4 regions of the Cytobacillus sp. MT66 genome follow, and region 2 is predicted to be linked to each of the others. Evidence: riboswitches for the same ligand, from Rfam matches in the RefSeq annotation. Region 2 holds a riboswitch; each other region holds the start of a gene.
The links. Region 2 has a riboswitch for glycine ahead of gcvT (glycine cleavage system aminomethyltransferase GcvT). Riboswitches for the same ligand answer to the same signal wherever they lie in the genome.

Region 1: another riboswitch for glycine. It lies ahead of AC1Q59_RS17335 (amino acid permease); the one in region 2 lies ahead of gcvT (glycine cleavage system aminomethyltransferase GcvT).
Region 3: another riboswitch for glycine. It lies ahead of purU (formyltetrahydrofolate deformylase); the one in region 2 lies ahead of gcvT (glycine cleavage system aminomethyltransferase GcvT).
Region 4: another riboswitch for glycine. It lies ahead of AC1Q59_RS09140 (phosphoglycerate dehydrogenase); the one in region 2 lies ahead of gcvT (glycine cleavage system aminomethyltransferase GcvT).

What each region holds. Positions count from the first base shown of each region.
Region 1 covers NZ_JBXAFB010000010.1:13,632-21,716, forward strand. The annotation lists gene AC1Q59_RS17310 (GlpM family protein) at 126-452, shown strand; gene AC1Q59_RS17315 (branched-chain amino acid transporter permease) at 589-921, opposite strand; gene azlC (azaleucine resistance protein AzlC) at 918-1,631, opposite strand; gene AC1Q59_RS17325 (hypothetical protein) at 1,838-2,032, shown strand; gene AC1Q59_RS17330 (YwbE family protein) at 2,032-2,229, shown strand; gene AC1Q59_RS17335 (amino acid permease) at 2,327-3,715, opposite strand; glycine riboswitch at 3,772-3,860, opposite strand; glycine riboswitch at 3,861-3,962, opposite strand; gene AC1Q59_RS17340 (hypothetical protein) at 4,309-4,515, shown strand; gene AC1Q59_RS17345 (hypothetical protein) at 4,559-4,705, shown strand; gene AC1Q59_RS17350 (GNAT family N-acetyltransferase) at 4,728-5,180, shown strand; gene AC1Q59_RS17355 (DUF3870 domain-containing protein) at 5,297-5,626, shown strand; gene glaH (glutarate dioxygenase GlaH) at 5,968-6,906, shown strand; gene AC1Q59_RS17365 (hypothetical protein) at 7,196-7,390, shown strand; gene AC1Q59_RS17370 (urease accessory protein UreH domain-containing protein) at 7,583-8,085, shown strand, end outside.
Region 2 covers NZ_JBXAFB010000005.1:106,252-114,336, forward strand. The annotation lists gene comGF (competence type IV pilus minor pilin ComGF) at 1-414, shown strand, start outside; gene comGG (competence type IV pilus minor pilin ComGG) at 404-787, shown strand; gene AC1Q59_RS10895 (YqzE family protein) at 853-1,068, shown strand; gene AC1Q59_RS10900 (YqhG family protein) at 1,203-2,003, opposite strand; gene AC1Q59_RS10905 (DEAD/DEAH box helicase) at 1,972-3,675, opposite strand; glycine riboswitch at 3,963-4,057, shown strand; glycine riboswitch at 4,061-4,136, shown strand; gene gcvT (glycine cleavage system aminomethyltransferase GcvT) at 4,242-5,345, shown strand; gene gcvPA (aminomethyl-transferring glycine dehydrogenase subunit GcvPA) at 5,363-6,709, shown strand; gene gcvPB (aminomethyl-transferring glycine dehydrogenase subunit GcvPB) at 6,702-8,085, shown strand, end outside.
Region 3 covers NZ_JBXAFB010000004.1:220,548-228,632, reverse strand. The annotation lists gene AC1Q59_RS09525 (FMN-binding glutamate synthase family protein) at 1-170, opposite strand, end outside; gene AC1Q59_RS09520 (YqjF family protein) at 301-1,047, shown strand; gene AC1Q59_RS09515 (FbpB family small basic protein) at 1,102-1,272, opposite strand; gene purU (formyltetrahydrofolate deformylase) at 1,308-2,177, opposite strand; glycine riboswitch at 2,354-2,434, opposite strand; glycine riboswitch at 2,437-2,538, opposite strand; partial or broken gene AC1Q59_RS09505 (hypothetical protein) at 2,508-2,576, shown strand; gene asnB (asparagine synthase (glutamine-hydrolyzing)) at 2,653-4,500, opposite strand; gene glnA (type I glutamate--ammonia ligase) at 4,554-5,891, opposite strand; gene dapF (diaminopimelate epimerase) at 5,907-6,764, opposite strand; gene AC1Q59_RS09485 (LL-diaminopimelate aminotransferase) at 6,780-8,021, opposite strand; gene gltB (glutamate synthase large subunit) at 8,023-8,085, opposite strand, start outside.
Region 4 covers NZ_JBXAFB010000004.1:138,200-146,284, forward strand. The annotation lists gene AC1Q59_RS09125 (transporter substrate-binding domain-containing protein) at 410-1,240, shown strand; gene AC1Q59_RS09130 (amino acid ABC transporter permease) at 1,303-1,971, shown strand; gene AC1Q59_RS09135 (amino acid ABC transporter ATP-binding protein) at 1,982-2,725, shown strand; ZMP/ZTP riboswitch at 2,847-2,926, shown strand; glycine riboswitch at 3,114-3,194, shown strand; gene AC1Q59_RS09140 (phosphoglycerate dehydrogenase) at 3,312-4,511, shown strand; gene AC1Q59_RS09145 (hydantoinase/oxoprolinase family protein) at 4,715-6,775, shown strand; gene AC1Q59_RS09150 (hydantoinase B/oxoprolinase family protein) at 6,775-8,085, shown strand, end outside.

The DNA of each region.
Region 1 (8,085 bases), on a different contig from region 2:
AGTTTTAGATCCTTCTTAACTATCGCACTCTTTACCCTCTTTGCTCTTTACAAATAAAAATAATTACAGTATAAAAAGATAGGATTATTATTTTACAGCTTGTTATACAGTGAGGCGCAAATATTGTGGGTTATATTTTACAATTTATTATTGGCGGAACCATTTTGGTATCTGCCTCGATGTTAAGTAAATCTAAGTATTTATTTTTGTCTGGCATCATCACTTTGCTCCCCATAATGACATTAATTAATATAAACTTGCAAATACACAATATGAGCATTGGAGATTTTCGAATCACACAGAAAAATGCTATATTCGGTGCTTTTGGGGTATTCATTTTTATCAGCTGTATTTATATACTGACAAAGTGGTTTAAACCCCCGTATGCCGTATTATGTGCAGTCATTATTTATATTCTTTATATGATTGGGTGTAAGCACTTTTCTTCTTAAAAGTCTGTTTTAGTTAAAGCTTGGTGTCTCATACCAAGCTTTTTTGTTTTCATATTATCTGATTTTAAGATCTTTAATTACTATGCGGTATAAAATACTGATCCTTTCTGCAAGCCCCCATTGGCAGCTTCAATATTTAAAAAACCATTTGAACCAAAATCATGTACACAATCGTTCCACCTGCTATAGATAGAAGCATGTTTTTCTTCCAAAAATGAAGCAGGGCAGTAACAGCTACCCCTATAAGTTCAGGGACCCCGCGGCTTCCTGACAGAAAACTTACATCCTTAAAGCAGTAAATAACCAGCAGGCCAATAACCGCCGGCGGCAGCACCCTGCCAAGATACTGTATATAATGCGGTGTCGGCCTGCCTGATGGAAATACAAAAAACGGGAGAAACCTTGTAAGCATAGTGCCTAAAACCACCATGGCAATTGTAATAACCTGCTGCGCTACATTCATTGTCATGCGGCATGAACCTCTACTTTCTCCAATGGTTTTCTAAGCAATGTGAGCACTCCTAGAATGGCGATCATCGAGGGAATAATAAACTGATCCCCGCCAAAAATGATCAGACAGACAGCGGAAAGGCCAAGACCTGCCAGCGCGCTTTGGTGCTTCTTCACTTTCATCCACTGTTCGATGAATATGACGACAAAGAGTGCTGTCATGACAAACTCTAACCCCTCTGTATTGAACTTGATAAAAGATCCGAATAGGCCGCCAATCGCTGATCCTAAAACCCAATAGCACTGATTGAGCAGTGTTACGAAGAACATGAACCAGCCCTTATCTACACCCTTTGGTACATTAACCGTACTATTGATTGAAAAAGACTCATCGCACATGCCGAAAATCAAATAGTACTTTTTCTTTCCGGTACCCCTGTACTTATCTAGCATGGAAATGCCGTAAAACAAATGCCGGGCATTCACCATTAACGTTAGAAACAGCGCGTTCATCGGATTAAAGGAGACAAGTAATAAGTTCGCTGCAACAAACTCCATGGAACCGGCAAATATGACCAGGCTCATCAAAATCGGATAAATAGCGCTGAATCCTAGTGAATTCATATAGATTCCATAGGCGATTCCCAGGAATAAAAATCCTGCAAAAATCGGGACCGTAAACGGAAAAGCTGCACGCAAGGCCGTCCCCATCTTATTCTTATTTTCCATGTTGTTCACTTCCTGAATAGTTGAAATTTATATAAACTTATCACAAAAAATCCATACAATGAATCCCAAAATTGTATGGATTACAATTATCTGTCTTAGCTTCTATCGGTGGCTCCCTTTTGACAGTTTAATTCTTTGCTCTTTTATAAATAAGCAAAAATAGATTATACTGGATTAACTATCATATCAATAAAGGAGAATTCCCTATGACAGAGAATCAGCAATCCGAAGCACCGAAAAAAAAGATCAGCCTAAAAGAAGCAATGAAGCAGCAGCTTGAAAGCAAAAAGAATCAATCCTCTTCTGGAAAAGGAAGAAATAACGCTGATCTTTCAGCCAAAAAAATGAAAAGCCAGCAAACGAAGAAACCAAGCAATACCCGCAGAAAAATGGGTGTCTAATGAACGGACAGAATCGGAAAGACATATCACCGGGCTTGACCGTTGATATTGTTTTAAAAAAGGATCAGAGAACGGGAAAGCTGACCAGGGGCATTGTAAAAGATATTCTCACCAAATCAGCCAGCCATCCCCACGGTATTAAAGTCAGGCTAACAGATGGGCAGATAGGACGCGTCCAGGAGATTCACTCTAAATAAAAGCGAAAAAGGCATTCAGGGTTGTTTTCCCTGAATGCCTTTAAAATTTCATTGGTTTTATCATTTACTGCCCGCTGACTATTTCTTTCCTTTCCTCCTAATTTTCCACGATTGTTTCCTGATTTGCCTGTTCTTCCTGATTCACATCTGTTTTCCGCGTCTTATAAATGGCAATCAGCATAATAAACCAAACAGGTGTGACAAATAAGGCAACACGAGTATCCTCTGCAATCGCAAGGACAACAAGAACAAATGCCAGGAATGCAAGGATTAAGTAATTGGAAAGTGGATAAAGCGGCATTTTAAACTTATTTGTTTTTGCCAGATCAGGCCTTGTTTTGCGGTATTTCAAATGACTGATGACCGTAATCCCCCAAATAAAGATGAAGCATACGGTAGAAATACTGGTAATCAGTGTGAATACCCCTTCTGGCATCACGTAGTTCAAGGCAACTGAGATTAAAATGACTGCCGTTGAAAAGAATAATGCATTAGTAGGTACTTTTCGGGCATTTAGTTTGCCCAGTTTCTCAGGGGCATTTTTCTCTTTTCCAAGTGAATACACCATTCGGCTTGTACTGAAAATGGCGCTGTTGCATGCCGAAGCTGCGGATGTGAGGACGACAAAATTGACGATCCCCGCAGCTGCAGCGATCCCGACGGCCACGAAGACCTGGACGAAGGGGCTTTTCGACGGGTTGATTGCGTCCCATGGATAAACACTCATAATGACAGCAAGTGCGCCAATATAAAAGATAATAATCCGAATAGGAATACTATTAATGGCTTTAGGAAGCACTTTTTCCGGATTTGCCGTTTCACCAGCTGTCAGTCCGACAAGCTCGATCCCTACAAACGCAAATACGACCATCTGGAATGAGAGAATAAAGCCATTGATTCCATTTGGAAACATGCCGTCATGGCCCCACAGATTTGTAAAGCTAGCTGCCCCTGAATCTGTTGTGGAGCCCTTAATAATCATAATAATACCAATAATAATCAGTGCTAGAATAGCGATAACTTTAATCAGTGCGAACCAGAACTCCATTTCGCCAAAAAGTTTGACAGTGGCTAGGTTCATACATAACAAAATGACAAGCGCAATTAATCCCGGCATCCACTGCGGTACGTTTGGAAACCAATACTGGGTATAGAGGCCCACGGCAGTTAAGTCAGCCATGGCGATGGATACCCAGCAGAACCAGTAGGTCCAGCCGGTTATAAACGCTGGCATATCTCCCAAATAATCTCTAACAAAATCAACAAAAGAGTGATAGTTCAAATTGGATAAGAGCAGTTCCCCGAGGGCCCGCATGATTAAAAAACAAATAAGGCCTGTAATTATGTAGGCAAACAAAATCGATGGTCCTGCTAAATGAATTGATTTACCTGCTCCAAGAAATAACCCTGTTCCGATTGCGCCGCCAATAGCAATGAGCTGTACGTGTCTGTTGCTTAGACCTCTTTCTAATGTTTGTTCCTGCATACAATTCCCCTCTTCTGTTTTTTTAAAAAACAAAAAAGGACAGAAGAAGTCTAATGTTTCCTTCTCTGTCCTTTTACCTGAAAGTTTCTCCCAAAAAATATGATGGGTCCTCTTTGGTGGCAATGTATTGCGCTCTCCAGAGCAGCGTCCTATATTGGTCCTTTTACCTGAGAGATTTATTCCAATGGATTTTTTGGAACTTGCTCCTTCGGTGGCGATAGTCCTTGCTCTCTCCCAATATAATCATCCGCAATTATATGAATGTATTTTTATTTAAAAATACATTTCTGAAAGATTTATATAAACAATCTTAAAAATTATATTTCTCAGTAATAATTTTCCTGAAATATCAATTTTTGGTAATTTTGCAGCATTACCTCATATGTTTAAGTTGATAATACTATATATTAATGCAGTTAGACTTGTGAATTTATTATATTACACTTTTAAAAATAAATAAACAATTTTAAAGGATTGGAATATTTTTTATCAGTGAGCATTCTTTTTTAGTATATCATTAAATTTAATGGAACCTTTCCGGAAGTTAATCGTCTGACATATAAGGAGAAATTAAATGATTTTGGAGGATTGCCATGATTAGGTCCTTAAAAGCACAATGGATCTTATCCATTTTTGTAGCCATTGCATTTATCTATCATTCTTTCAGCTATACAGAGCTTTCGGGTGGAGGAGAATTCGATTTCCCCCGCCTTTGCCTGTTCCTGGCGATGATTTTTTCCGTGTATAATGCGGGAATGCTGACACAGAAGTATATTCATTCGAAGAAAAATAGCGCTTGATCAAGACTCATGCGTAACGTTATTCAGAAATGAGGGATTTACATTGAGGAGTTTTGTGGACGACCTGGCTGGGGCTGTTTATGATATTCTTAAGGCTGTGCTCAAAGGCTTCAGCTACATTTTGGCTGGGATGCTAATTGTCGGCGTACCCATGTATGCCATCGCCTGGATATTTCGTCTGTTTCATTAATGAATAGTCAGAGGAGCAAAAAATGAAAATCATTTCCGTAAAAGAAAGCCCCGAATGGACGGACCGGGCAATCCGGTATTTCCAAAGTAAATGGGCAAGTGAACAAAACAAGATGGTGTATAAAGACTGCATTACCTCCTGCCTTGAATCTCCCCAGCCATTGCCGCAATGGTATTTATTAACCGACGGAGAGGCAATCATCGGCTGTGCCGGCCTGATCACCAATGATTTTATCAGCCGCATGGACCTTTATCCTTGGGTGAGCTCGATATATATCGAGGAGGAACACAGAGGCCATGCCTATGGTGCTGTTTTACTCGAAAAGGCAAAGGAAGACGCCAAAAAAGGCGGCTTTGCTCATCTCTATCTCTGCACCGATCACATCGGCTACTACGAAAAATATGGCTTTGAAAACATTGGCACAGGCTACCACCCCTGGGGAGCCAGTTCCCGCATTTATCAAACAACTTTGTAAGAATAGAATCTTATGCTGTCACAGCTACTTTGAAGTTGTTAATAGAATACCAGAACCGTTAAACTTAAAAGAAGCCACATCGATTTAAAAATTTCTTGGAAGAGGTAGATCTATAAATGTTTAATGGAAAAACAATTTTTATTGCAGGCCACTCTCGTCTGCCACAAGGAATGGCAGCAAAGAATGTCTTTGAAACATTAACGATTACGGCAGAAGTTGATATGAAATATGGTGTAATATTAGAAGCATCGTGTACCTTAGCTACAGAACATGGCCGCGAATTTATTGGACGCATATTAAGAGGTACCAGTTTAAAAGACGGTGTGGATGATGCAATAAAAGAGATACAAACCTATTATCGCGGCAAGGCAACAAATGCCCTCATTGCGGCATTAAAGGATCTTGACCTCCATTTCCATCAAATTCACACTGAAAACAGGCGTTAAGTTTAATAAGGTAAAAATCTTTAAAAAGTATTGACAGATTCATTTGAAGGCAGTATCATACTAATTAATTGAATATTTATAATACTCCTGCCTTTTGAAAAGTACCCTTTCAGAATCGCAGATAGATTATAAATACTTGGAAACACTTAGAAATACGGAATATAAATAATCATAAACTGTCCATTCACTATGACTCTATTTACATAGAGCAGCGAAGTGTATGTAAGCCAGTTGTACATCTGAATCCCTAGATCATAGGGAAAGTTGTGCAGCTGGCTTTTTATATTTCACTAATTTCCATATTTTTACTTAAAATTAAACACAACGGGAGGAATTTTAAGATGACTATTTTAGAAATGCAAAAAGGAAAGTTTGAAACAAAAACAGCTATGTACGAGGTTAACATTCATCCGCAAACAGATAGATTGTACCATATTGAACTATCAGAAAACGCTATTCAAGGATTTTTAGAGGCTGTTAAACAAGAAAACTGCTCGGTTCAGCATTTAGAATACACACCATATGCCCGTCTGATTGTCGCTTCCCTTCTGCTGGATCAAGTGGGTGAAGAGTTTGGGGAATTGCTCCGAAATATTGTTCATGATCGTGAATCTGGAGGATTTACGATTGGCTTAAAAGGTGTTACGCAGGATACAGATGAATACGTTATATTCTCAACGGCGATTGCTTATCTGCTCGGTACATCAAACTTTGATGCGATGTCAGGAAAATATTATGCGTGCTTTAATGTTAAACATACAGATAACAGCGATTCCTATCTTCGCCAAGCATACCGTCTATTTACATTCCATACGGATGGCACGTTTGTAACGGAGCCAACGGATTGGCTGTTAATGATGAAGATGGTAGAAGAAAATGCACGCGGCGGTGAATCACGTTTATTGCACCTTGATGATTGGAAAGAGCTTGATAAGTTTGCCAACCATCCATTAGCCAGCCATAAATTCACCTATAAAGCACCTTCAAGCAAGAATGTAGATCAAGAGATTCAACGTTCCACCTTTTTTAACTATCATAACAAGCCGGGTATGTGTTTCATCGACCAGTTTGTTTATCCGGAAAACATTGAAGAAGCGAAATATTTGCGTGATCTCTCGCAATCAATGGAAAATGATGAGAGTGTGGTAGAGCTTGAGCTTCCGGTTGGCGATTTAGTTGTAGTCAATAATATCTTCTGGCTTCACGGACGCGCTGCTTTTGAGGTGGATCCTAATTTGAATCGCGAATTACTTCGTCAGCGTGGTCAATTTAACCAATAAAAACGGGAAAAAGGATCTGCCCTGGATCCTCATTGGGGTACCTTCAACAATGAACTATGGCCCGAATAATGGACACTCTTAAAAAGAGGACATTATTCGGGTTTTGTTATGTCTTTAATTTAAGAACCCGTTTATAATAAAAGAACTGTATGAAAGAGTATAATCACCAGCGATACCAATGGGGATTAAAATAAGATGACTCCAGCTCAATACAGCTTCTTGGTATTTTGTTAGAAAATTGGTAATATTATTAACATAAAGCAAACCCTAAAGACTATGAGGTGTTAATATGAGCTTTAATAACCAAGAGTCTTGTAAGGCTTGCGGCAGTCATTTATTTGCTAAAGGAAAAATCAGCAATGGTCATGCAAAGATTATGCCTATAGATAAGATGTTTAGTACAGGTTCTTCTCTGATTTACACATTTTGCAAAGAGTGTGGAGAGGTTTCTTCCATAAAAGTGGAGGATACAAGCAAATTTTGATTAACCATGTTTCGTAATATCATAGAAAATGACATAGGGGTGGGACAGAGGGACCGTGTCCCGCCTTCCTTTTTTGTGGACAAGGTGCCTGTCCCCGTGTCCCCTCCAGGTAACGCCAGTAAGTAGTTGGTGAAGAGAATGATAAATATGTATTTATAATTTGTTATCACACTATAAAAGGGGGATATAGGAATGGAAATAAGTTTTTTATCTATTCTAGCTTTAGGATTTGTTCTTGGTATCAAGCATGCAATTGAACCAGACCACGTCATTGCTGTATCTACTATTGCTAGCCAAAGCAAAAAATTATTGCGGTCCTCATTAGCCGGGGTGTTTTGGGGCATTGGCCATACGGCAACATTATTTCTTGTCGGTATTATTCTTATTTTTATGAAAGGCGAGATACCAGAGAAATGGGCTATGTCCTTAGAATTTTTAGTAGGGATCATGCTGGTTTATCTTGGTATTGCGACTATCCTTTCTCTTAAAAAAATCCGTATGCATCAGCACACACATGATGGAAAAATACATAAGCACAATCACCAACACAAAAACGTCTCATATTTAAAATCCATGTTGATTGGCTTTATTCATGGTCTAGCCGGAAGTGGCGCTATGGTTCTATTAACTATGAGCACAGTGAATAGTCCATGGGAAGCTGCTGTCTATATCTTTATATTTGGCGCGGGAACGGT
Region 2 (8,085 bases):
GAAATGCTTTATGCATTTTCGATATTTCTGTTATTTGCATCATTCTTTCCGCTCAGCATGCGATACCTTCTGCAGCATGATGATTTGGAAGCAAGATCAAAAGTGCTAGAGTGGAATGTTTTTATGAACCAGCTGAAAAAAGAACTAAGAATGGCAGAATCCTTTCAAGTGCTATCAGGTGAAAGAATAACATTAAATAAAAGCGGACAGGTCATTTTGTATGAAAAAAATGGAACAAATATTAGAAGGAGAGTAGATGCCAAGGGGCATGAGATTGTCTTTCAGGCAGTTGACACTGTTCATTTTGAAAATATCAATAATGGTGTGAAGCTGACGGTGAGGGACGTGTATGACCAGCAGCTGACTGCTTCTTTGTATTCTTATGTCCAGCCGGAGGAAGCAAATGCTCCATAATCAAAAGGGCTTTACCTATCCGCTTACCTTTTGCATAATAATTATCGCTATTTTCGTTCTTTCCCTGCAGCTGGAACAATTTTTGACAGAGAAACAATTCTTTAAGGAATCGGAAAAACTTCTGCAGCAAGACTTCTATTTCCTAAGCTCGTTGAAGCAAGTAGAAGAGAAATTTAATATTGAGGAAGAGGAGCTCCCCACTGGAACGATTCAATATAAATACGGAGATGTATCATATAGTACAACAAAGCTTTCCGACACAGTTTTCAAAGTTAGCTTTACGCTGAAAATGGATCAATTCCCGCAGATAATAGGAACAGGTTATTACGACAAAGCGGAAGGGAAAATGACCAAATGGGCGGAAAAGAACTGAAGATTGTTTAAATCTTCCAAAGGATGGGCATACTGGAAGATGAAGAAAAATTCTAGGTGGCGTTCATGAAATCAAACGATTATATCAAATATATCACCCAAACCGTTGTCCAGTATATTGACCAGCCCAAGGATGAACGAAAAAAACAGCGATTGGAAAAAAAGCAAATGAAAGAGCCATTCTTAACCAAATGGTTCGGCGTCGTTCCATTTGCCCTTTACTCTACCATCCATTCCATTAATAAAACGAAAAGAAAAAAGTACAGAAAAACCGGCCATTGAGCCGGTTTTTCTTTTGCGCATAAAGCACCGGGGGACAGGCCCCCGATGCTTTACAGTATCACCGCGCTGGGGGACAGGCCCCCGATGCTTTACAGTATCACCGCGCTGGGGGACAGGCCCCCAGTGCTTTAAAGCTATGCAGTAATTGTGTTTTCTGTCAGGTAAAACAATCCGCCGTTAACAATAGATATATTAATTTTTGGCTCATAAAGCTCCTGCAAAGCGGTTTTCTCAATTTCATAGCTTTCGCCCTTTTCTTCCAAATCCTCATAAAAATGCTCCAATAAGTCGGAATCCTTTTTCCAGCGGGTTCGGGCCTCTTGTGCCCAAGTGTGATCCTCAGCGCTAATTTCATTTTTTAGGAAGTTTTCAACTCTGGCAATCCCGCTTTTCGGCATAATTAAGGGTGAAATGGTAAAAGAGAAATCAGGGATTTTTGGCGTCAGCTTTAACTTCTGCAGCTTATCGTGGAATTCATCCACCATCTGTCCATTAATTAATTGCAGTCCAATCGAACGAAACACATCTCGTTTTCTATCGCACTGGTAGGAAATCCTTAGGTTCAAGCCAAGCCATGGCCGAAGCGGCATTTGGTTTCCATGGTTCTGTCCGGTATCTTCATATAAACGAATATAGCCGGCAAGCTTTTTTGCCGATTGAAAAATCTGATGAAGGCGAGGAGAACCAAAATGAATGATTTCCCCTTTGATATTGTCAGGCGCAAGCTTTGGATTGGTAATGAGTGTCAGCTTCATCGGATTTGGCACTCCGCCAGTAGATTCTAAGTAATGCCAGTAAAAGGGCCGGTTCATCAGTTCTTTATCCAATTCAATACTTAATTGCACGGTTAAATAGCCTTGCTGATTTTCAACGATCTCACAACTATTGGCCAGAAAAAACCTTTCAAGAAAACGATGAATTTCCTGTTGCTGCATTCATTTCACCTTCTCTAATTTCCTCAGCAAATTGAATCATTGCTGTTAAATTATCCATTTTAATTTTCATTTCGCCTGCAGTTGATGATTGGCCGAAAATATCGGCGAGATGGTCCTCAATATTGCCAAAATCAAGCCTCGTAAGAATTTCATCCAAATCGCCGATGACCTTTTCAAAAAGATTTATTTTCTCATATAAAAGCTTTAATATATGCTCTTCAACCGTATTTTTCGTAGCGAAATTATAGATCATGACGTCCTTTTCCTGTCCAAGGCGATGGATACGGCCAATTCTTTGTTCAAGCCGCATCGGATTCCAGGGTAGGTCAAAATTAATAATATGATTGCAGAACTGAAGGTTAATCCCTTCACCGCCGGCTTCCGTAGCAATAAGAACCTGAACATTTTTCTGAAATAACTCTTTCATCCAATCTTTTTTCCCTCTTTTAAACCCGCCCCGAAATGGAACAGAGGAAATTCCATGCTGTTTTAAGTACCATTGCAGATACATTTGTGTGGCCCGGTATTCAGTAAAAATAATAACCTTATCATTGATTTGTTTGATTAGTTCCAGTGCTTTTTCAGCCTTTGAATTTTGCTTTACGGCTTCAACCTTGGATACCAAAAATTGAATTTGTTCCTTGAACTGTTCCGATGGTTCTTCTTTGCGCTCAAGCATATTTTTCAGTGTAAAATAAACGGCCTCCCTGCTGCTGCATGCTTCACGCTGCAGAGTCATCACGGAGAATTGGCTTGTATTAATCGAGCCCCATTCACCATCACTGCGAAGATTGGATACAGCTTCGTATAGTTCCCTTTCTTCTTTGGAAAACTCAATAGGGCATGTTTCGACCTTTCTTTTTGTCCACTCGATCCCTGTATCAGCTCGGCGGTTGCGGATCATTACCTTATTTACAAGCGTCTTTAAATGTTCATCATCATCTAAAGACCGGGAATCTTTTTTATATTTCTCATAAAAAGCTGATTCTGTTCCTAAATGGCCAGGTTTTAATAAAGAAACAAGGTTAAAGATCTCGCTTACCCTGTTCTGAATCGGGGTTGCAGTCAATAGGAGACAGAATTTCTTTTTTAAATTTTGTACAAACTCGTAGTTTTTGGTTTTGTTATTTTTTAGTTTATGAGCCTCATCAATTATGACCAAATCATAATCCTGCTTATAAATGATTTCCCTATGCGGTTCCCGCTTGGCAGTATCAATCGAAGATACGACAACGTCACAGCTTTCCCACACATAGCTTTTTCTTTGGGTAACAGCCGGGATAAAGAACTTGGAATTTAATTCGATTGCCCATTGTGTAACAAGTGATGCAGGCACTAAAATTAATACCTTTTTTACAAGCCCGCGAATCATATATTCCTTTAAAATCAAGCCTGCTTCAATCGTTTTGCCAAGACCAACCTCATCGGCAAGGATGGCTTTTCCATTCATATTTTCTACGACCTGCTTGGCCACTTCAAGCTGATGCGGCAAAGGTGTCAAGCCGGACAGGTGCTTTGGAGCCTGCAGTCCCTCAAATTCAGGAATGGTTGTATGGGTTTCAACCTCTACTGCTAATTTAAACAGCTCCCAGGGGGCCCATGGCCCGTCATCGCTAATTCTTGTGAGAAACTCCTCCTGCCAGGAAGAATCGAAATTTATTTGCACCGTCATAAGAACAGCCCCTTTAAATGTGTAACTGGTTGCAAAAATTTAAGGTTATATTTAACGTTTTTTTATAGTAGATTAACCATTGCCGAAATACATTTATAATGGTAGGATAATTGTAGCTTTGAAAGTTTTGAAATTTGCCAATACCGTTTTATTTGAAATGTGTACTGTTTATATTTTCACCTTGGTTTAACAACGGATCTAAAGCAATTCGCAATATGAATAATTGGAGCAATTTTAACGTCATTTTTGTTTAGTATGAACCAACTTGGAAAAATTTATAAATGCGGATGATAATAAGGGGAGAGACTGCATATGTGGCGCCGAAGGAGCAAGCAAACTTAAGGTTTGTGAATCTCTCAGGCAAAAGAACCCTTATTGGACGTAGCTCTGGAGAGTGCCCGCTATTGGGCCACCCACGGGGAAAGCCGTTTACGGTTAAACTTTCAGGTGCAAGGACAGAGATCTTCTCAATTCATGAGGGGGTTCTCTGTCCTTTTTTGTTTGATTCAGCATTATAAAGGTGAATTTCAAAACTTTTATTCAGGAATAAAAAGGGGGACGAGTAAATGTCACAGTTAAAACGCACACCATTATTTGATGTTTATAAGGAATATGGCGCAAAGACAATTGACTTCGGAGGCTGGGATCTGCCTGTACAGTTTTCAAGCATTAAAGAAGAACATGAAGCCGTACGTACTAGAGCGGGATTGTTCGATGTATCCCATATGGGAGAAATTGAAGTGAAAGGTCCAGACAGCCTTTCCTACCTGCAAAAGATGATGACAAATGACATCTCAAAATTAAAGGTTTCAGGTGCCCAGTATACAGCAATGTGCTATGAAAATGGCGGGACTGTTGACGATTTGCTTGTCTATCAATTAGCTGAGAATCATTATTTGCTGGTTGTTAATGCATCCAATATCGAAAAAGACTATAAGTGGCTTGAAGACCATTTAGAAGGCGATGTTGAAATCAAAAATCTTTCTGATGAAACTGCACAGGTTGCCCTTCAAGGACCATTGGCTGAAAAGGTGCTTCAAAAACTTGCAGGTGATACGAACCTTGCAGAAATCGGATTTTTTAAATTTCAGCAGGATGTTGATCTGAATGGCAAAAAGGCTCTTGTTTCCCGAACAGGCTATACAGGTGAAGATGGCTTCGAAGTATACTGTGATGCGAATGATGTCGTTTCCATTTGGAAGGATATATTAGAAGCGGGACAGGACGAAGGTGTGATTCCAGCAGGCTTAGGAGCACGTGATACCTTGCGCTTTGAAGCAAATCTTGTCCTTTATGGCCAGGAGCTTTCACCGGAAATATCACCGCTTGAAGCAGGTATTGGATTTGCTGTTAAAGTGAAAAAAGAGGCAGATTTTATTGGAAAAGAAGCCCTTTTACAGCAAAAAGAAAATGGCCCTGCAAGAAAACTTGTTGGCATTGAAATGATTGACCGCGGAATTCCGCGCCATGGCTATCCGGTTTATAAAGGAGAAGAGCTGATAGGTGAAGTGACAACAGGCACCCAGTCGCCAACTTTAAAGAAAAATATCGGTTTAGCCCTGTTAAAATCAGATTACACAGAGCTTGGAACAGAAGTTGAAGTAGAGGTCCGCGGCAAACGGCTTAAAGCAGTTACAGCAGCAACGCCTTTTTATAAAAGATCTAAGTAAGAGGGGGACAAAAACTCATGAAACATCGCTATTTACCGATGACAGAAGCAGATACAAAAGAAATGCTTGCCACAATCGGTGTCAATTCAATCGATGAACTATTCAGTGATATTCCTGAAAGCGTCAGATTCAAAGGGGAATATAACATCAAGCCTGCAGCAACAGAGACAGCCCTGTTAAAAGAGCTTACTCAAATGGCGCAAAAAAACGCTGATCTAAGAAGCAATACTTCCTTCTTAGGCGCTGGTGTTTACGATCACTACATGCCAGTGATTGTTGACCATGTTTTATCCCGTTCTGAATTTTATACAGCCTATACACCATACCAGCCAGAAATTTCCCAAGGGGAGCTTCAGGCAATCTTTGAATTCCAGACAATGATTTGTGAATTAACCGGTATGGATGTAGCTAACTCTTCCATGTATGATGGCGGAACTGCTTTGGCTGAAGCTGCTATGCTAAGTGCAGGGCAAACACGCCGGAAAAAGATTCTTTTATCCAGTGCTGTCCACCCTGAGTCCAAGGAAGTTGTAAAAACATATGCAAAAGGACAGTACATTGAGGTTGTTGAAGTTCCTCATAAGGATGGGGTAACTGATATTGATGCCCTTAAGGATTTAATTGGCGACGATATTGCTGCAGTTATTGTTCAATATCCAAACTTCTTTGGAAGAATTGAACCATTAAAGGAATTAGAAGAAATCATCCATGCACATAAATCTATGTTTGTGGTTTCCAGCAATCCGCTATCACTTGGTGCATTGACTCCTCCTGGAAAATTTGGGGCTGACATCGTTGTCGGCGATGCGCAAGTTTTTGGTATTCCAACAGCATTCGGCGGCCCGCACTGCGGTTATTTTGCTGTAACTAACAAGCTTTTAAGAAAAGTTCCTGGACGTCTTGTCGGACAAACGGTTGATGAAGAAGGACGCCGCGGATTTGTATTGACATTGCAAGCGCGTGAACAGCATATCCGCCGCGATAAAGCGACATCCAACATCTGTTCAAACCAAGCACTTAATGCATTAGCTGCATCTGTAGCCATGACAGCTCTTGGCAAAAAAGGCGTGAAGGAAATGGCAGCAAGCAATATTCAAAAGGCCAATTATGCAAAGAATCAATTCAAGCAAAACGGCTTTGAAATTGCTTTCGAAGGTCCATCCTTTAACGAATTCGTTGTTAAACTAAATGCGCCTGTTAAGGAAGTTAATCAACAGCTTCTTAATAAAGGCATCATTGGCGGCTATGACTTAGGACGCGATTTTTCAGATTTGCAGAACCATATGCTTGTAGCTGTAACAGAGCTAAGAACAAAAGAAGAAATCGATACATTTGTTAAAGAAATGGGGGAGTACCATGCATAAGGACGATCAGGCACTCATTTTTGAAATAAGCAAACCTGGACGCATCGGTTATAGCCTCCCGGAAATGGATGTTCCGGAAACGGATCTTAATGAACTGATCCCAGCAGGATATTTACGGGAAGAGGACGCAGACCTTCCTGAAGTAGCTGAACTTGATATTATGCGTCATTATACAGCTCTTTCCAACAGAAACCATGGTGTGGATTCAGGCTTCTATCCATTAGGTTCCTGTACAATGAAATACAATCCAAAAATTAATGAGAATGTGGCAAGATTCCCTGGATTTGCCCATGTGCACCCATTACAGGATGAAAGCTCTGTCCAAGGGGCAATGGAGCTTCTATATGATCTTCAAGAGCATTTGAAGGAAATCACTGGTATGGATCAGGTGACACTTCAGCCGGCTGCAGGGGCACACGGCGAATGGACAGGATTAATGATGATTCGCGCTTACCATGAAGCAAACGGCGACCTTAAGCGTACAAAAGTCATCGTTCCAGACTCTGCTCACGGTACAAATCCTGCTTCAGCATCTGTTGCTGGATTTGAAACAATTACGGTTAAATCGAATGAAAAAGGTCTAGTAGACTTGGAAGATTTAAGACGTGTAGTGGGCGAAGACACTGCTGCCCTTATGCTGACAAATCCAAACACGCTTGGTCTTTTTGAAGAAGAGATTCTAGAAATGACAGAGATTATTCATGGTGCAGGCGGAAAGGTTTACTATGATGGAGCAAACCTAAATGCCGTTATGTCTAAAGCTCGTCCTGGAGATATGGGATTTGACGTCGTTCACCTCAATCTTCATAAAACCTTCACTGGACCGCACGGCGGAGGCGGACCTGGTTCTGGACCAGTTGGCGTAAAATCTGATCTAGTGCCGTTCCTGCCAAAACCAGTGTTGACTAAGCAAGGCGACAGCTATGTATTTGATTATGATCGTCCGCAATCAATCGGCCGTGTGAAGCCTTATTATGGAAACTTCGGCATCAATGTCCGTGCGTATACGTATATCCGCTCAATGGGTCCTGATGGCTTGAAGGCTGTTACAGAATATGCTGTATTAAATGCAAACTACATGATGAGAAGACTGCAGGATGCCTACGATCTTCCATTTGACAGACATTGTAAGCACGAGTTCGTATTAAGCGGAAAACGCCAAAAGAAACTTGGTGTGCGTACGCTCGATATTGCAAAGCGCCTGTTAGACTTTGGCTACCATCCGCCAACCATCTACTTCCCGCTTAATGTGGAAGAGTGTATCATGATCGAACCTACTGAAACAGAATCAAAAGAAACACTGGATGCATTCTGCGATGCCATGCTGCAAATTGCTAAAGAAGCAGAAGAAAATCCAGAAATCGTTCAAGAAGCTC
Region 3 (8,085 bases), on a different contig from region 2:
CCCGGGAGCAGCTCAGAAATATTTTCATCATAGGAATCTGACATCGCTATTTTTCCATATTTCCTTACCATTAGCTTTGCAATTAGACGCCAGCCCAAAAGGATAGCAAAGAACAGAACAAACATAATTGTTACCAATATAAAAGTCATATAATAAAAGAAGATTTCCATATTTTCCTCTGCTCCAATATAGGGATCATATCCTCATTGTTGCCAAAAATTTACTTTAATACCAAAAAGGGAATAAAATTGTTCTACGCCTGCAAACTAATTATGAAAAATAATTCGGAAGGTGCTGCTATTGAAGATCTTGCAGGATATCGCTCATCGCCCTTGGCCCCTGCCATCAAGCCTCTGGAACATGCAGCAAAAATGGAGAAATCTATTATTTTGCCATTGGCCAATTTCTCCAGACATACTTAGACCGTTTATTCCTTCGTCATTGCAGCTTGACACTTTTAATCAATGGGCTTGGATCGGAATCATTGTGTTTAAAATGGAAGGAATCTATTTGCGGGGAATGCCAATCATATCTGTTGTTCCTGGGTTTGCCGAAATTAATGTGCGGACATATGTTCAATATAATGGAAAGCCAGGGATTTTCTTTTTATCGCTTGATGTAGGAGACTGGGCATCATTACATATCGCCAAAAGATGGTATCACCTGCCCTATCAGGCTTCAGACGTCATCTTCCGAACGGAAAGTCCATTGCATTATTGCCAAAGCAAGCGAAGAAGGGAACAGTCCATTCCAGCTGAGTTTAAAGTGAAATATGCACCTAATTCAGATATATTTATTCCGAAGCAAGGAACCATTGATCACTTTCTTACTGAGCGCTACTGTCTTTACAGCACAGATCTGCAAGGGAATCTCTATAGCGGGGAAATACATCATCAAGCCTGGCCGCTCCAGCATGCGGAGGCAGAAATAAGCAGCAGCACACTTTTATCCCCTTTTGGGATTAGCATTACTGATGTATTGCCCCTTTTCCATTTCTCCAAAGGTGTCAATACACTATTCTGGAATATTAAGAAACTTTCAACTTAACCATATTTTTTTGGACAAGAAAAAACCCCTTACCAAACGGCAAGGGGACATCTGTTATCCATTTATAGCTCTGGCATTTCCAAAGCGAGGAGTCCTCTTTTTTTTGGTTATGTCATGTTTTTCATCAAGCCGTTTCTCAATCATTTCCAGCTGATCACGATCTCTCAGAAGCTCTTCTTTATTCTGTTTAATTAAGTCAGTTAATGTTAATCTTTTTCTTTTCATTGTTAGCTCTCCCTTGTTGTCAATTCTGATAAGTTTTATTCAAACACAATTGTCTTATTTCCATGGACAAGAACACGGTCATCCACATGCCAGGACACTGCTTCTGCAAGAACACTTCTTTCCACATGTCTGCCGGCAACTTTTAAATCTTCAGCCGTATAGCGGTGGTTGACGCGCAAAACATCCTGCTGAATAATTGGGCCTTCATCAAGGTCATTTGTTACATAGTGAGCGGTCGCTCCAATTAGCTTTACCCCCCGGTTAAATGCTCTTACATATGGGTTGGCGCCAACAAAGGCAGGTAAAAAGGAATGGTGAATATTGATAATCCGATTCTCATATTGGGCAATAAAACTAGGCGACAGTATTTGCATATACCTTGCCAAAACAATAAAGTCGACCTTCCCATCCATTAACTCTATTGCCCTCTGTTCAGCCTCTTCCTTCGTATCATGGGTTAATGGAATATGATAATACGGGAGTCCGTAGCTTTCAACCTCATCCGAAAGATTGGGATGATTACTGATTACCATTGGAATATCGACCGGAAGCTCCTTGGATTTCCATCTCCATATCAGCTCAAGAAGGCAATGATCCATTTTTGAAACAAGAATGGCCATTCTTTTTCTCTTTTTCGTACTGCTTAATTTCCAATCCATCGAATAAATCTCTGCAATTTCATGCAGATCCTGTTCAAGCTGGTCATATGATTGATCGAAATCCTCAAGGAAAAATTCAATTCTCAAAAAGAATCTGCCTGCAAACGGATCGGTTGTATGCTGATCAAAATGAACAATGTTTGCTTTATGTTCTACTAAAAAGTTTGAAATAATGGATATCAATCCAGCCTTTTCAGGACAGGAAATTAGTAATACAGCTCTATTTTTTTTATCATTTAATACCATACACATACCACCATTCTTCGAAATATTCATGAATAGCGTTCCCATCAGCAGCCGCAAGAATGCCTTCTGCTGTCATCTGCATGCGGCCTTTGGAAATAATAAATTGAAAAGCAGCAGATACGGCAACGTTTCTCCAATAAAAAAAAGGACAGAAAAGGATAATAATTATTACCCTTTCTCTGTCCTTTTACCTGAGAGTTTAAACCCACCTAAATGGGTCCCCGTTGGTGTCGTATCAGATACGATCTCTCCAGAGACGCGTCCTGTTGTGGTTCCTCTACCTGAGAGATTTGTTCCATGGGTCTTTTCAGGAACTTGCTCCTTCGGTGGCTACTGTTTTGCACTCTCCCACAACCGTCAACCGCCCATATTGAATTTTCATTAAATTTAGAATACTAGTTAATCGGCAAAATGTCAACCTAAAAACCAAAGTTTGTGTTAAAATTCACAAATTGTTCATTATTCAGGGGGCTTTCTAATCGATTATATTAATGTTGTAGTGTTTAAGCCATATATTTATTTGCACCAGATGGGCAATTAACTGAGGACCTGTCATGAGCTGGCCAAACCATGGCACTTTGAAGGATGACCCGTCAGAATCCAGTATCTCTTCTGCCTTTTGTTTTGAAACCAGTTCAAGAATGGGGTTGCTTTTATCGTTTAGAACATTTTTTAGCATCTTCTTTACGGCAATTAAATATTCGGGGTTATGTGTTTTTGGATATGGACTTTTCTTGCGGTATAAAACATCATGCGGTAATATGCCTTCCATGGCTTTGCGCAGTACTCCTTTTTCGCGTCCATTGAGCATTTTCATCTCCCATGGAATATTCCACACATATTCAACCAGTCGATGATCTGCAAATGGAACACGAACTTCTAAGCTTGCTCCCATACTCATTCGGTCCTTTCGCTCCAGCAATGTGGACATGAACCAGATCATATTTAAATAAAACATTTCCCGACGGCGTTTTTCTAAAGTCCCTTCCCCTATTAAATGCGGTACCTCAGCTAATGTATCCATGTACCGCCCGCTGACATATCCTTTTAAATCAAGCTTTTTCTGCCAATGCGGCAAAAGCAGCTGATTTCTTTCTTCTTCAGACTTCATCCAAGGGAAAGAATTTGCTTGCAGGAGTTCTTTCCGGTAAAACCAGGGGTATCCGCCGAAAATTTCATCTGCACATTCCCCAGATAAAGCTACTGTATAGTTTTGTTTAATTTGCTCAGAAAACCATAATAATGACGAATCAACATCAGCCATCCCCGGTAAATCCCGCGCCTTAACGGCATCCTCCAAGCGTACCGCGAGAAGAGCATTATCCATATACTCAAAGTGATGCTGCACCTGTAAAAATTCAGCAACCTTTTTAATCCACGGCCCATCTGCATCAGGCTGGAATAAGCTAGTTTTAAAAAATACATCATTTTGCTTGTAATCAATGGAATACGTATGCAGGATCTCTTTTCCTTTTTCCTTGAAGTCATTGGCAGCAATGGCACTAATGGCGCTTGAGTCTATGCCCCCTGAAAGAAACGTGCACACAGGAACATCTGCCGCTGTCTGTCTAATGACAGCATCTTTTACGAGGTATTTTACCTGTTCAATGGTCTCTTCAAGTGTATACAGGTGTGTTTTACTTTCAACATTCCAGTACCTTCTGATTTTCAATCCATTTCGGTCATACCTCAATATATGTGCCGGACGCAGCTCCTTAAGCCCTCTAAAAACACCGTGGCCTGGTGTCCGGGAAGGTCCCAGCCCAAAGACTTCCTGCAGCCCTTCCCGATCAATTTCGGCCAATACATCTGGATGTTCCAAGATCGCCTTAATTTCCGAACCAAACAAGAGCGATGACCCATGCTCCTTGAAAAATAATGGTTTGACACCAAGGCGGTCTCTAGCCATAAAAAGACTTTCATGCTGATGATTCCATATGGCAAAGGCAAAAATCCCATTTAAGTGTTCCACACACTTCTCATCCCATTCGATAAAGGATTTTAATAAAACCTCTGTATCTGAATGAGATTGAAATGAATGTCCTTTGCTTGCTAATTCCAGGCGTATTTCTTCTGTATTATATAACTCGCCATTATATACAATGGTATAGACTTGCCCATCCGTCGACCTTGTCATTGGCTGGGCACCTCCAGCGGGGTCGACAACAATTAGTCTCGTATGCCCCAGCAGAGCATGCCGGGCACTAAATACATTTGCTGCATCTGGACCCCGCTTTGCCAGCGTTTGCGCCATCCTTTTAACCACAGGTACTTGCTGATGTAAATCTTGATGCCAGTCAATCCAGCCTGTAATACCGCACACGTAACATCACTCTTTCATTGGGAATTTTCCTCTGGCTTTAAGAGTCTAATATTTTAATAAAGGGTCATATACTGTTCCCTTTCCCATGGATGTACTTGGGTTCTGAAGACATCCCACTCAATTTCTTTCGCCTCAACAAAGCGATTTAGGATGTGTCCTCCTAATGCTTTTGTGATGACCTCATCGGTCTTTAAGTTTTCTATGGCATGAGCTAATGTGGACGGCAGGTCGTAAATACCATTTTCAAGCCGTTCTTTTTTTGCCATTTCGTAAATATTTCGATCAATTGGCTCTGGAGGGGTTAACTTATTTTTGATTCCGTCTAAACCTGCAGCAAGCTGAACAGCCATTGCTAAATAGGGATTCGCTGACGGATCGACACTTCGCACTTCAATCCTGGTGCTTAAGCCTCTAGATGCGGGGATTCGGATAAGCGGACTTCTATTGCTGGCAGACCATGCAATATAACAGGGTGCCTCATAGCCCGGAACTAAACGTTTGTAGGAATTTACTGTTGGATTTGTTATTGCGGTAAAATTAGGGACATGTGCTAGGATTCCCGCCATAAAATATCTTGCTGTATCGCTGAGCTGCAAATCACTGTTTTGATCAAAAAAGGCATTTTCTCCGCCTTTGAACAAGGACAAGTTACAATGCATGCCTGAGCCGTTTACGCCAAATAACGGCTTAGCCATAAAGGTTGCGTGCAGTCCATGCTTGCGGGCAATGGTTTTTACAACAAGCTTAAATGTTTGAATATCATCACACGCTTTCAAAACATTTTGATATTTAAAGTCAATTTCGTGCTGTCCTGGAGCAACCTCGTGATGTGACGCTTCAATATCAAAGCCCATTTCTTCAAGTTCTAGTACAATATCCCGGCGGCAATTTTCGCCAAGATCAGTGGGGGCTAAATCAAAATACCCGCCATTATCATTTAATTCCAGAGTCGGCTGGCCGCTTTCATTCAGCTTAAAAAGGAAAAACTCTGGTTCTGGCCCAACATTAAAGTCAGTAAATCCCAGATCATTCATTTCTTTTAGCACCCTTTTTAGGTTATTGCGCGGATCTCCTTCAAACGGTGACCCATCAGGATGATGGATATCGCAAATAAGACGGGCAACCTTCCCCTTTTCAGCCGTCCAGGGGAAAATGACAAATGTATCTAAGTCAGGAAACAAATACATATCCGATTCATCGATACGGACAAATCCCTCGATGGAGGAGCCATCGAACATCATTTTATTATTCAGTGCCTTTTCCAGCTGGCTCACTGGGATTTCAACATTTTTAATAGCTCCAAAAAGGTCAGTAAATTGCAGGCGGATAAACCGTACATTATGCTCCTTTACTAATTCAAAGATACTCTCTCTCGTATAAGACTTTTTCATAATAACTCCCCCTAATCATTTTTTGTTTAAGATAAAATCCCCATTACATATATAAGCTGCTTCGCCTCTTTTCCAAACACGGTTGTTTTTATCCCATGTTACCGTCAAATCTCCCCCTGGAAGATGAACAGTGATAGGAGCATGTTTGTCAATCAGGTTATTTAACGTTGAAGCCACCACGGCAGCACATGCTCCCGACCCGCAAGCCATGGTAATTCCTGAGCCTCTTTCCCACACACGGTATTCAATTTCCCGGCGGTTTTTCACATGAACGATTCCGACATTAACCCTATCCGGAAATAAATCAGCGTGTTCAATTACTGGGCCAATTTTCTCTAAAGGCACCCCTTTAATGTCATCTGTGAACAGGATGGCGTGCGGGTTGCCCATTGAAACACAAGTCAGATGATAGCTTTCACCTCCTATCGTTAAGGCCTCATTGATGGATGTGGAACTAGGATCACCCAGCATCGGGATTTCCCCCTTTAAAAGCTTTGGCTCTCCCATATCAACGGTCACAAACCGGACCTCACGCGTCCCATTTCCCTCAACCATAACGGTTGCGTTACCTGCCAGTGTTTCAATGTCAAAGGCAGATAAATCAGTGTACATATGATCAGATAAATATTTAGCGACACAGCGTAAACCATTGCCGCAAGTTTTTCCTTCTGACCCATCCGCATTAAAGATTCTCATTTTAAAATCAGCTGACTTAGAGGGACAAATGAGAATAATCCCATCCGAACCAATCCCGAAATTTTTATCTGAGATTTGCTTAGAAAGCTCCGAGAAGTCAATGTCCTCCATCGGTTCTTCTAATAAGTTGAAGAAAATATAGTTATTGCCTAGACCTTGCATTTTTGTGAATTGCATCTTATTCATCTCCATTTAAAAAATAAAGTCTGTTCTGCTGAGTCTAGCTTTCACCTCCTCCATAATCTGCTTTTCCTCTTCGATCCCATCAGCCTCAAAGGTAACGGAAAATCGGACATAGCGTCCTGTCTCATCCCATGGCACAGTAGATATCAAATGTTCCAGGATTAAGAATTGGCTGAATTCCTCTGCTGAGGTAAAGCCTGGGCCGTCTTTGACACCAATTGGGGCCTTTGTATATAAGAAGAAAGATCCTTTCGGTTTTACTGCATCAAAGCCGCATTCCGATAATGTCTGTGCCAGCATTTCATGCCGTCTTGCATACTTTTCTGCTGTCTGTTGAGTTATTTCTGGGTGAGACAGGGCAAATGCCGCGGCCTTTTGAATAGCCATAAACTGCCCTGAATCATTGTTGTCTTTAACTGTTGCAAACGCCTTGACCAGCTTTTCATTCCCTGCAATAAATCCAATCCTCCATCCAGTCATATTGAAGGATTTTGACAGAGAATGAAGCTCTATGCCAACCTCCTTTGCTCCCGGAATTGATAGAAAGCTAAGAGGCTTTTCGCCATCAAAAACTAAAGCAGCATAAGCAGCATCATGAACGACTAATAATCTATTTTTCTTCGCAAACCTGACTGTCTTCTCGAAGAACTCTCTGTTTGCAACAGCCCCAGTGGGGTTATTTGGATAATTTAAATAGAGCAGTTTGGCTTTTCCAAGAACTTCAGCACTCAATGAATCAAGGTCTGGCAGAAAGCCATTTTCCTCTAAAAGTGGCAAATCAATAATTTCTCCGCCAAAATACTTCGTATGTGTAGCCAAAACTGGATAACAAGGAGCTGGCATCAAGGTGACATCTCCAGGGTTAATAAAAGCGGCCGGCAGCATAGCCAAAGCTGTTTTCGACCCAATCACATGATTGATTTCTGTTTCCGGATTAAGACCGCTTACCCCGAATACCTCTTTCATATATGACGCCGCAGCATGGTTAAATTCAGCTATCCCATTGTCAGCATAAAAGCGATTTTCCTTTTTTCTAGCTTCTTCTGCCAGCTTTTCTACAACGCTCCTTGCCGCCATTTCATCCGGTTCCCCTACTCCAAGGTCAATTAATCTTACATTCGGGTTCTTTTTTACTGCCGCCCTCTTTGCCCTTTTAATCTTTTCGAATTTATAAATTGCTTCTTTTAATCCAAACTCAGCCCCGCCAATCCGATCTGCAAACAGCTGTTGGATATAATCATTTTCTGCCATATTAACTAGATCCTTTCGTTAAAGAGTTTCCTAGACTTTGCTGCAAAATTCGCTGATATTCTTT
Region 4 (8,085 bases), on a different contig from region 2:
CAAAATTATTTGTTGCACAATCTTTAATTTTGTACTATCCTAAATACAAATAATTTTCAATAAAGTCGGATAATTATGAGGAAAATTTCTTTTTCATAAGGGATGTGGGATTGGCACGAAATAGTCTCAGCTATCGCCCGAAGGAGTTGGTGCCAAGAGACTGGCAGGTAATTTACATCATAGACAAGGGTATAAACATTAATTCATGCATTCTGAATGTGGAAGGAATGTTTTTATTTTTACATATAAACCCTATTTAAATGATGGGATTACTGTAAATAAAACGCTTTTTTTTTAGGGAATAAATCCAAGTAATTTGATTGGAAAATCTATATTTAGTGATACCTCTTGACGCTGAAAAAAGTGATCTTTTTTAAAACAAAATTTGAAGGATAGGTGACTGAGAAAAATGAAAAAAAATCGATTCAATGCCCTTAATTTATTTTTACTATTGACACTGTTTTTACTTGCTGCATGCGGGAATGACGACACAGCTGCAACTTCAAAAGATGGATCTAGTGATAAGTCTAGTGAAGAGAAGGTTTTAAGAGTAGGAACATCAGGTATTTATCCGCCATTTGTCTCTAAAGGCAAAGATGGAAATTTAGAAGGCTATGATGTTGAGGTGTTAGAAACAGTAGGGGAAAAATTAGGCTATAAAGTAGAATGGACCGTTGCTGAGTTTGCTGGTTTATTTGGAATGATGGATAATGGCAAAATTGATACAATTGCAAACTTAATTGCGATCACGGAGACACGCTCAGCTAAGTATGATTTTACTGATCCATATGCATATTCTGGGGTTACCTTAGTTGTGAAAGATGACCGAAATGATATCCAATCACTTGAAGACATGAAGGGAAAAAATGCAGGGGTCTTACTTGGAAATAATATGCACGAATTTGTACAGAAATGGAATGAAGAGAATGGCAATGAAATAAACATCAAACCATATCAGGATGTAAGCGGCACATATAGTGAAGTGGCATTAGGCAGATTGGATGCCTTTGTTGATAGCAAAATTACAGCAGTTTCTAGAATAGATAAGGAGGGTTTGCCTTTAAAGCTTGCTTCGGATGAACCTGTTTTTTCTACAGACCATGCCTTTCCATTTGTAAAAACTGAGGAGAACAAAGCATTTATTGAAGAGTTTAATAAAGCACTTCAGGAATTAAAAGATTCAGGGAAGTTAAAGGAAATTTCAGATAAGTGGAGTGAAATTGATTTTACAACTCCATAAGTTATGAAACTATCGGTTATTAATTTAAAAAAAGATCGGGAGAAATTGGTGGTGGTGTCAACATGAATTTTGATTTTAGTTATATGGTAGAACTGATTCCCAGTATACTTAAATATTTGCCAATCGTTCTATATATGACGGTTTTTTCCTTTATTCTTGCAATAGTAATAGGTGTGTTGTTTGCCATTATTATTAAAAATAAAGTCAAAGTGCTCTATCCAGTTTCCCTTATGCTTATTTCCTATTTTAGAGGGGTCCCTTCATTAATCCAAATCTTTATTTTTTATTTCGGACTCCCACAGCTTTTCCCTTCCATGAGTACGATGGATGCAGTAACGGCAGTGATATTAGCATTGAGTGTAAGAAATGCAGCCTATCTATCTGAAGTTTTCCGTTCGGCCTTTACTGCAGTGGATAAAGGGCAAACTGAAGCAGCGATTTCTGTGAGTATGACACGCTGGCAAACTTTTACTAGGGTTGTTCTTCCACAGGCAACCCGAATTGCCATACCGCCAACAGGCAACTATTTTATCATTCTATTTAAGGAAACATCACTTGCCTTCACGATAGGTGTAACGGATATGTTAGCACATGCAAAGCTTGAAGCAGCGGCTACCTATAAGTTTTTAGAAGCATTTTTAGCAGTCGGGCTCATATATTGGGCGGCAACCATTATTTTCACCTATATCCAATCCAAAGTAGAATGGCAAGTTGAAAAGCCTTATAGATAGGAGGATGGCAATGATTAGAATTGAAAATCTTTACAAAAGCTATGGGGAAAATGCCGTCTTAAAAGGGATTAATCTTGAGATCAATCAGGGAGAAGTGATTGCGATTCTCGGCCCCTCTGGGTCAGGGAAATCTACTTTCTTACGCTGTCTAAATTTTCTCGAACAGCCTCAAAAAGGTGTGATTCAAATTGATGGTACAAAAGTAGATGCTGAAAATCTCAACAATAAGGATGTTTTTTCGCTAAGAAAGAAAACAGCAATGGTTTTTCAGCACTATAATCTTTTTAAACATAGAACGGCATTAGAAAATGTGACGGAAGGACTCGTTGTTACAAGAAAAATGAAAAAAGACGAAGCCAAGGAAATTGGGAAAAACCTTCTTGCTGAGGTCGGGCTATCTAACAAAGAAAATAGCTATCCTGCTTCTCTTTCCGGTGGCCAGCAGCAGCGAGTAGGTATTGCTCGGGCACTTGCGTTAGACCCCTATGTTATTTTATTCGATGAACCAACTTCTTCATTAGATCCGGAATTAGTTGAAGAAGTGTTACATGTCATGAAGGAATTGGCTAAGAAAAATACGACAATGATCGTCGTAACACATGAAATGGCGTTTGCCAGGAATGTAGCAGATCGCATCATCTTCATGGCAGACGGCAAAATCATCGAAGAAGGAACCCCGGATGAATTTTTCACCAATACGAAAAACTTAAGAACAAAGATGTTTCTAAAGAATTATATAAGTCAGATAGGATAAAGGTTTTAAAAGTATTATAAAAATATGATGCCCGATTATTCCAAAACAAGAGATCTCCGCGTATTTGCAAAAATTTTTGGTTGAAGATTTATAAATAATCTGATATGATGAAATCAATTTAAAGGCTATGTGTAACTGGCGAAAACGGATAACCGTGGGGGAGCACATAGTATCGATTAGCCGTTCGCCTGGGCAGAGGTAAGGGATTTATCCCTTGCCTCTTTCTGTTTATTGGAGGGGATGGCTGCAAAATTAATGGTTGATAAAGTGATAAAATTGGATTATTGTATAAGTACAGATTTTCGTAATTATTTTATTATTAATATTCTTACATTATTTTAAACTAAATATGAAGAAGGCTTTGAATGTTATGGGTCACACTATGACAGGAGCGGCTTCTGGAGAGACTGCAGGTTAACTGCAGCGCCGAAGGGTTCAAAATCTCAGGCAAAAGGACAGAAGAATAACAAATTTATTATTTTATTTGTTATTTTATTTGTTTTTTGATGAGATTGGTGAACACCAGTCTCTTTTTATTTTTGTTAGATTCCTAATTTGAAAATATACGATAACGAGGAGAATGAAAATGAGCACAACAACGGTAAATAAAATAAAAACGATAAAGACTTTAAATAACATTGCAGAAAGCGGTTTAAAAGTTTTTAAAACAGACAACTTCGCCATCGATAATGACAGTGAGAACCCTGATGCCATTGTTGTACGCAGCTTTAATATGCATGCAATGGAATTTGGCAATCAACTAAAGGCCATTGCCCGGGCAGGAGCGGGCGTGAATAATATTCCAGTCGAAAAATGCACGGAGCAAGGAATTGTTGTATTTAATACCCCAGGTGCCAATGCCAACGCAGTAAAAGAATTGGTACTGACTTCATTAATGGCAGCCTCTCGCAACCTTTTTGCCGGAGTAAGCTGGGTTAAGACGTTAGAGGGCGAAGGTGATCAAGTTCCAAAGCTTGTTGAAGCTGGCAAAAAGCAATTTGTTGGAAAGGAAATTAAGGGTAAAACTCTAGGCGTTATTGGATTAGGAGCCATTGGAGCTCTTGTAGCGAATGATGCGATAGAGTTAGATATGGATGTCATTGGATTTGACCCATTTATCTCTGTTGATACTGCCTGGAAGCTATCTCGTAAAGTCCAGCGGGCGATGACCATCGAACAGCTATTTGCTGAATCTGATTATATAACTGTCCATGTTCCATTAACAGATGATACAAGAGGGATGTTTAATGAAGCGACTTTTAGCTTAATGAAGGATGATGTTTATATCTTGAACTTTTCTCGCGGTGAATTAGTGAATGAAAACGATATGGCTGCTGCACTTGAAAGTGGAAAAGTAGGCAAGTATATGACAGATTTCCCAAATGAAAATGTACTGAAGATGAAAAACGTCATCCCAACTCCGCACCTCGGAGCTTCTACAGTTGAATCTGAGGAAAATTGCGCGATCATGGCAGCTCACCAAGTAAAGGAATTCCTTGAGACAGGTAACATCAAAAACTCTGTGAACTTCCCGAATGCTGCCATTCCATATACAGGGAAAAAACGTGTTACGGCTTTCCATCAAAACATTCCACATATGGTTGGAAAAATTACATCTGCAATATCTAGTTATCACCTAAACATCGCAGACATGGTAAACAGAAGCCGCGGCGATTATGCCTACACAATTATTGATATTGATAATGCTGTATACCAGGAAGTAGCTTCTTCCCTAGAGCAAAATATCAATCAGATTGAAGGAATGGTGAAAGTAAGGTTAATTTAATCCACCTAACTTACTGAAAAGAAATGAGCCTATTATTTAGGGTTCATTTCTTTTTTTTTTTGCAAAAAACTTGCGGCCACTACCACCTAATTATTGGTTTCAGAACCGATTGAATTTAGACTATAATTAATCCTATCGGTATAGTATAATTAAATACGTTCAAAATTCAGAATAAAAAATTACAAAAGTTAGGAGCAATTTACGTGAGTAAAAATCAATACCGGTTAGGTATAGACATTGGAGGAACCTTTACTGATTTAACTTTGTTAAATGCGGAGACCGGCAAATTTTTTAATTATAAAACTCCGACTGTCCCACATGACCCTGCTCAAGGGATTTCAAATGGGCTGGCCCTATTGAATAAAGATGGGATAGAACCGGCACAGATATCCTATTTTGTTCATGGAATGACCATAGGATTAAATACTTTGCTTCAACGAAAAGGAGCAAAAATAGCTTTATTTGTAACAGAAGGGTTTAGAGATATTCTCTCACTGCAAAGACTGAGACTGCCAGTCCCATATGATTTTCGCTCGAGGCTGCCAGAGCCATTAATACCAAGAAAGTATACTTTTCCAATCAAAGAACGAATGCTTCATGATGGATCAGAGCGAATGCCTTTAGATTTAGAAGGAATTGATACAGCAGTGGATCAAGCGGTCTCGGAAGGAATTCAGGGGATTGTCATTTCGTTTCTGCACAGCTATAAAAACCCAATTCATGAAAAAATGGCTTTTGAAAGAGTAAAGGAAAGGGCCCCAGAGTTAGATGTTATTATGGCATCTGCACTATGGGCACAAATGCGTGAGTTTGAGCGCACGGTTATGGCATCAGCTAATCTTTATATTCAGCCAAATGTGAAAAAATACTTTGATACATTGAAAGAAAGGCTTTCCAAGGAAGGACTTAAAGCCATCCCGTTTATCACCCAATCTAACGGGGGACTGATGGATATTGAAACAGCGGGGGCTGCTCCTGTGCGAACATTATTTTCTGGACCAGCCGCAGGGGTAATTGGGTCTATTAGGGTTGCTGAATCTGCAGGTTTTGAGAACGTTATTACGTTTGATGTTGGTGGAACAAGTGCCGATATCTCGATTATTCAGCAAGGAAAGGCAACATTTACTCAAACAAATGAAATTGCTGGCATACCAATTATGATTCCATCCGTTGCCATCTATTCAATCGGTGCCGGTGGAGGTTCTATCGCATGGATTGATAATGGTGGAATGCTTAAGGTTGGCCCAGAGTCAGTGGGTTCAAGTCCTGGACCAGCATGCTATGGTGAAGGAAATCAAGCAGCTTTAACAGATGCATTTCTTGTTTGTCAATACTTGAATCCGGATCGTTTTGCTGCTGGAAATCTTCCACTGTACCCGGAAAAATCCGAAAAGGCACTTGGCCAAATTGCAGAGTATTTAAAAACCGGTGTTCAGGAAGCGGCAGATAGGATCATTCAAGTTGCTGTAGCGAATATGTATACAGAGCTTAGCAGTGTGATGGAACAGCAAGGCTTTGACCCGCGGGAATTTAGCTTGCTGGCATTCGGCGGAGCTGGACCTGTGATCGCTAACTTCCTAGCGGTAGAAATTCAAGCGAAGAATATTCTTGTCCCGCCAAGTCCGGGTACCTTATGTGCGCTAGGATCATTAACTTCGGATTTCATTTATGATGCTGTTTCATCCCGTCAGGATCTACTTGAAGAACTAACAGCGGACGAGTTAAAAGCAGATTTTACTCGCCTCTCAATAGATGCTGAACGATGGATAAAGCAGCAAGAACTTTCTATATTAGAAGGGACATCTATTTATTACTCATTGGATGCAAGATACAAAGGACAAGCTTACGAAATTGAGTTGCCAATTTCGATTTCGTGGCTTGACCAGCAAGGTTTTCAAGAAATAAAGGATGCATTCCATCAAATTCACCAGAAGCAGTATGGACACAGTGATCCAAAAACAAGTATAGAAATTATAAACTTACGTGTCCGGATTATTGGTCATACACCGAAACCAGAATTTAGGGAATCATTAAAGGAAGAGACTACAGTACCAGCTGTTACCTCAAATAGAAAAATTATGATTAAAGGAAAAGAATATGTTGCTGGAATTTATTTGCGAACAGATTTAGCATACGGACAGCGTGTGGCAGGTCCTGCTATCGTAGAACAGGATGATACAACAGTTGTCATTCTCCCTGATTGGTTTGGAGAAATAGATGCTGCAGGAAACTTAATCATCGCGCGAATGGAGAGTGAACAATAATGCGCACGGATCCCGCACAATTAGAAATAATAAGAAGTTATTTTAATGCAATTGCTTCTGGAATGGGGCATGTTATTGAACGGACCTCTTTTACGACTTTTGTTAAAGAGTCAGCAGACTTTGCCACTGCTTTAGCAACTCCAGATGGGGAATTTTATGTATATCCTAAAACGGTTGGAGTAACCATTTTTATGGGCCTAAGCTTAAAACGTGCAATTGAAGCATGCGGACCTTTTGAACCGGGTGATATTGTTATAACAAATGATCCTTATACAACGGATGGGTTAGCGACACATTTACCTGATGTTCATGTTTTTAAACCTATATTTAAAGGTGGCGAAATCATTAGCTACGCATGGGCGTTTGTTCACGTAAGTGATGTCGGTGGACTTGTCCCTGCCAGCATTTCACCTACTGCAACAGATGTTCACCAAGAAGGGCTAAGAATTCCTCCTGTAAAAATATATAAAGCAGGAAAGGAGAATAAAGAGGTTGTAGCCTTTTTAAATGCCAATAGCCGAGTACCCCACTTAAATTATGGGGATATCAATGCGATGATTGCTGCAGTGAACACTGCGGAAATTCGCTTGCTGGATATGGTGGAGAAATTTGGCGTTGGTGCAGTAAAGGATGGGATGGAGGACCTGCTTGAACAAGCGGAGATGAGAGCTGGGAATATTATTCGTGATATCCCTGATGGAACTTACTCTTTTGCTGATTATTTGGATGATGATATGGTTTCTGATGTTCCCATTCGTCTTGCGGTCACCGTCACTATTAAGGATCGAAAAATCACTTTAGATTTTTCTGATTGTGATCCCCAGGTTGAAACAGCCTTTAATCTTGTCACAAATGGAAGTAAACATTCCTTTCTATATCAAGGGTTAATTAACTATATCATTAGTACAGATCCATTTATTCCAGTAAATGGTGGGATAACAAGGCCGATAGAGGTAATTGCCCCAAAAGGAACATTAGTTAATCCGGAATATCCAGCTGCAGTCGGGATCCGTCATTCGATCACTATGAGAATGTATAATGTCATTTTAGGTGCATTAGCCAAAGCTTTACCGGATATGGTTCCTGCCGCTGGTGCCGGTCAGTCTGCGATAGTCGTCTTATCCACACCTGATGAATCAACTGGTTCAAGAAAAATAGCTGTGGTTGAACCAATGGGCGGCGGTGGCGGAGGCCAGTTTGATATGGATGGTGTTGATGGAATCGACCATGCTTCAGGCTTTTTAAAAAATACCCCAATTGAAAGTCTTGAACAGCATATAGACATCTTTGTAAAAAAATACGAAATTTTG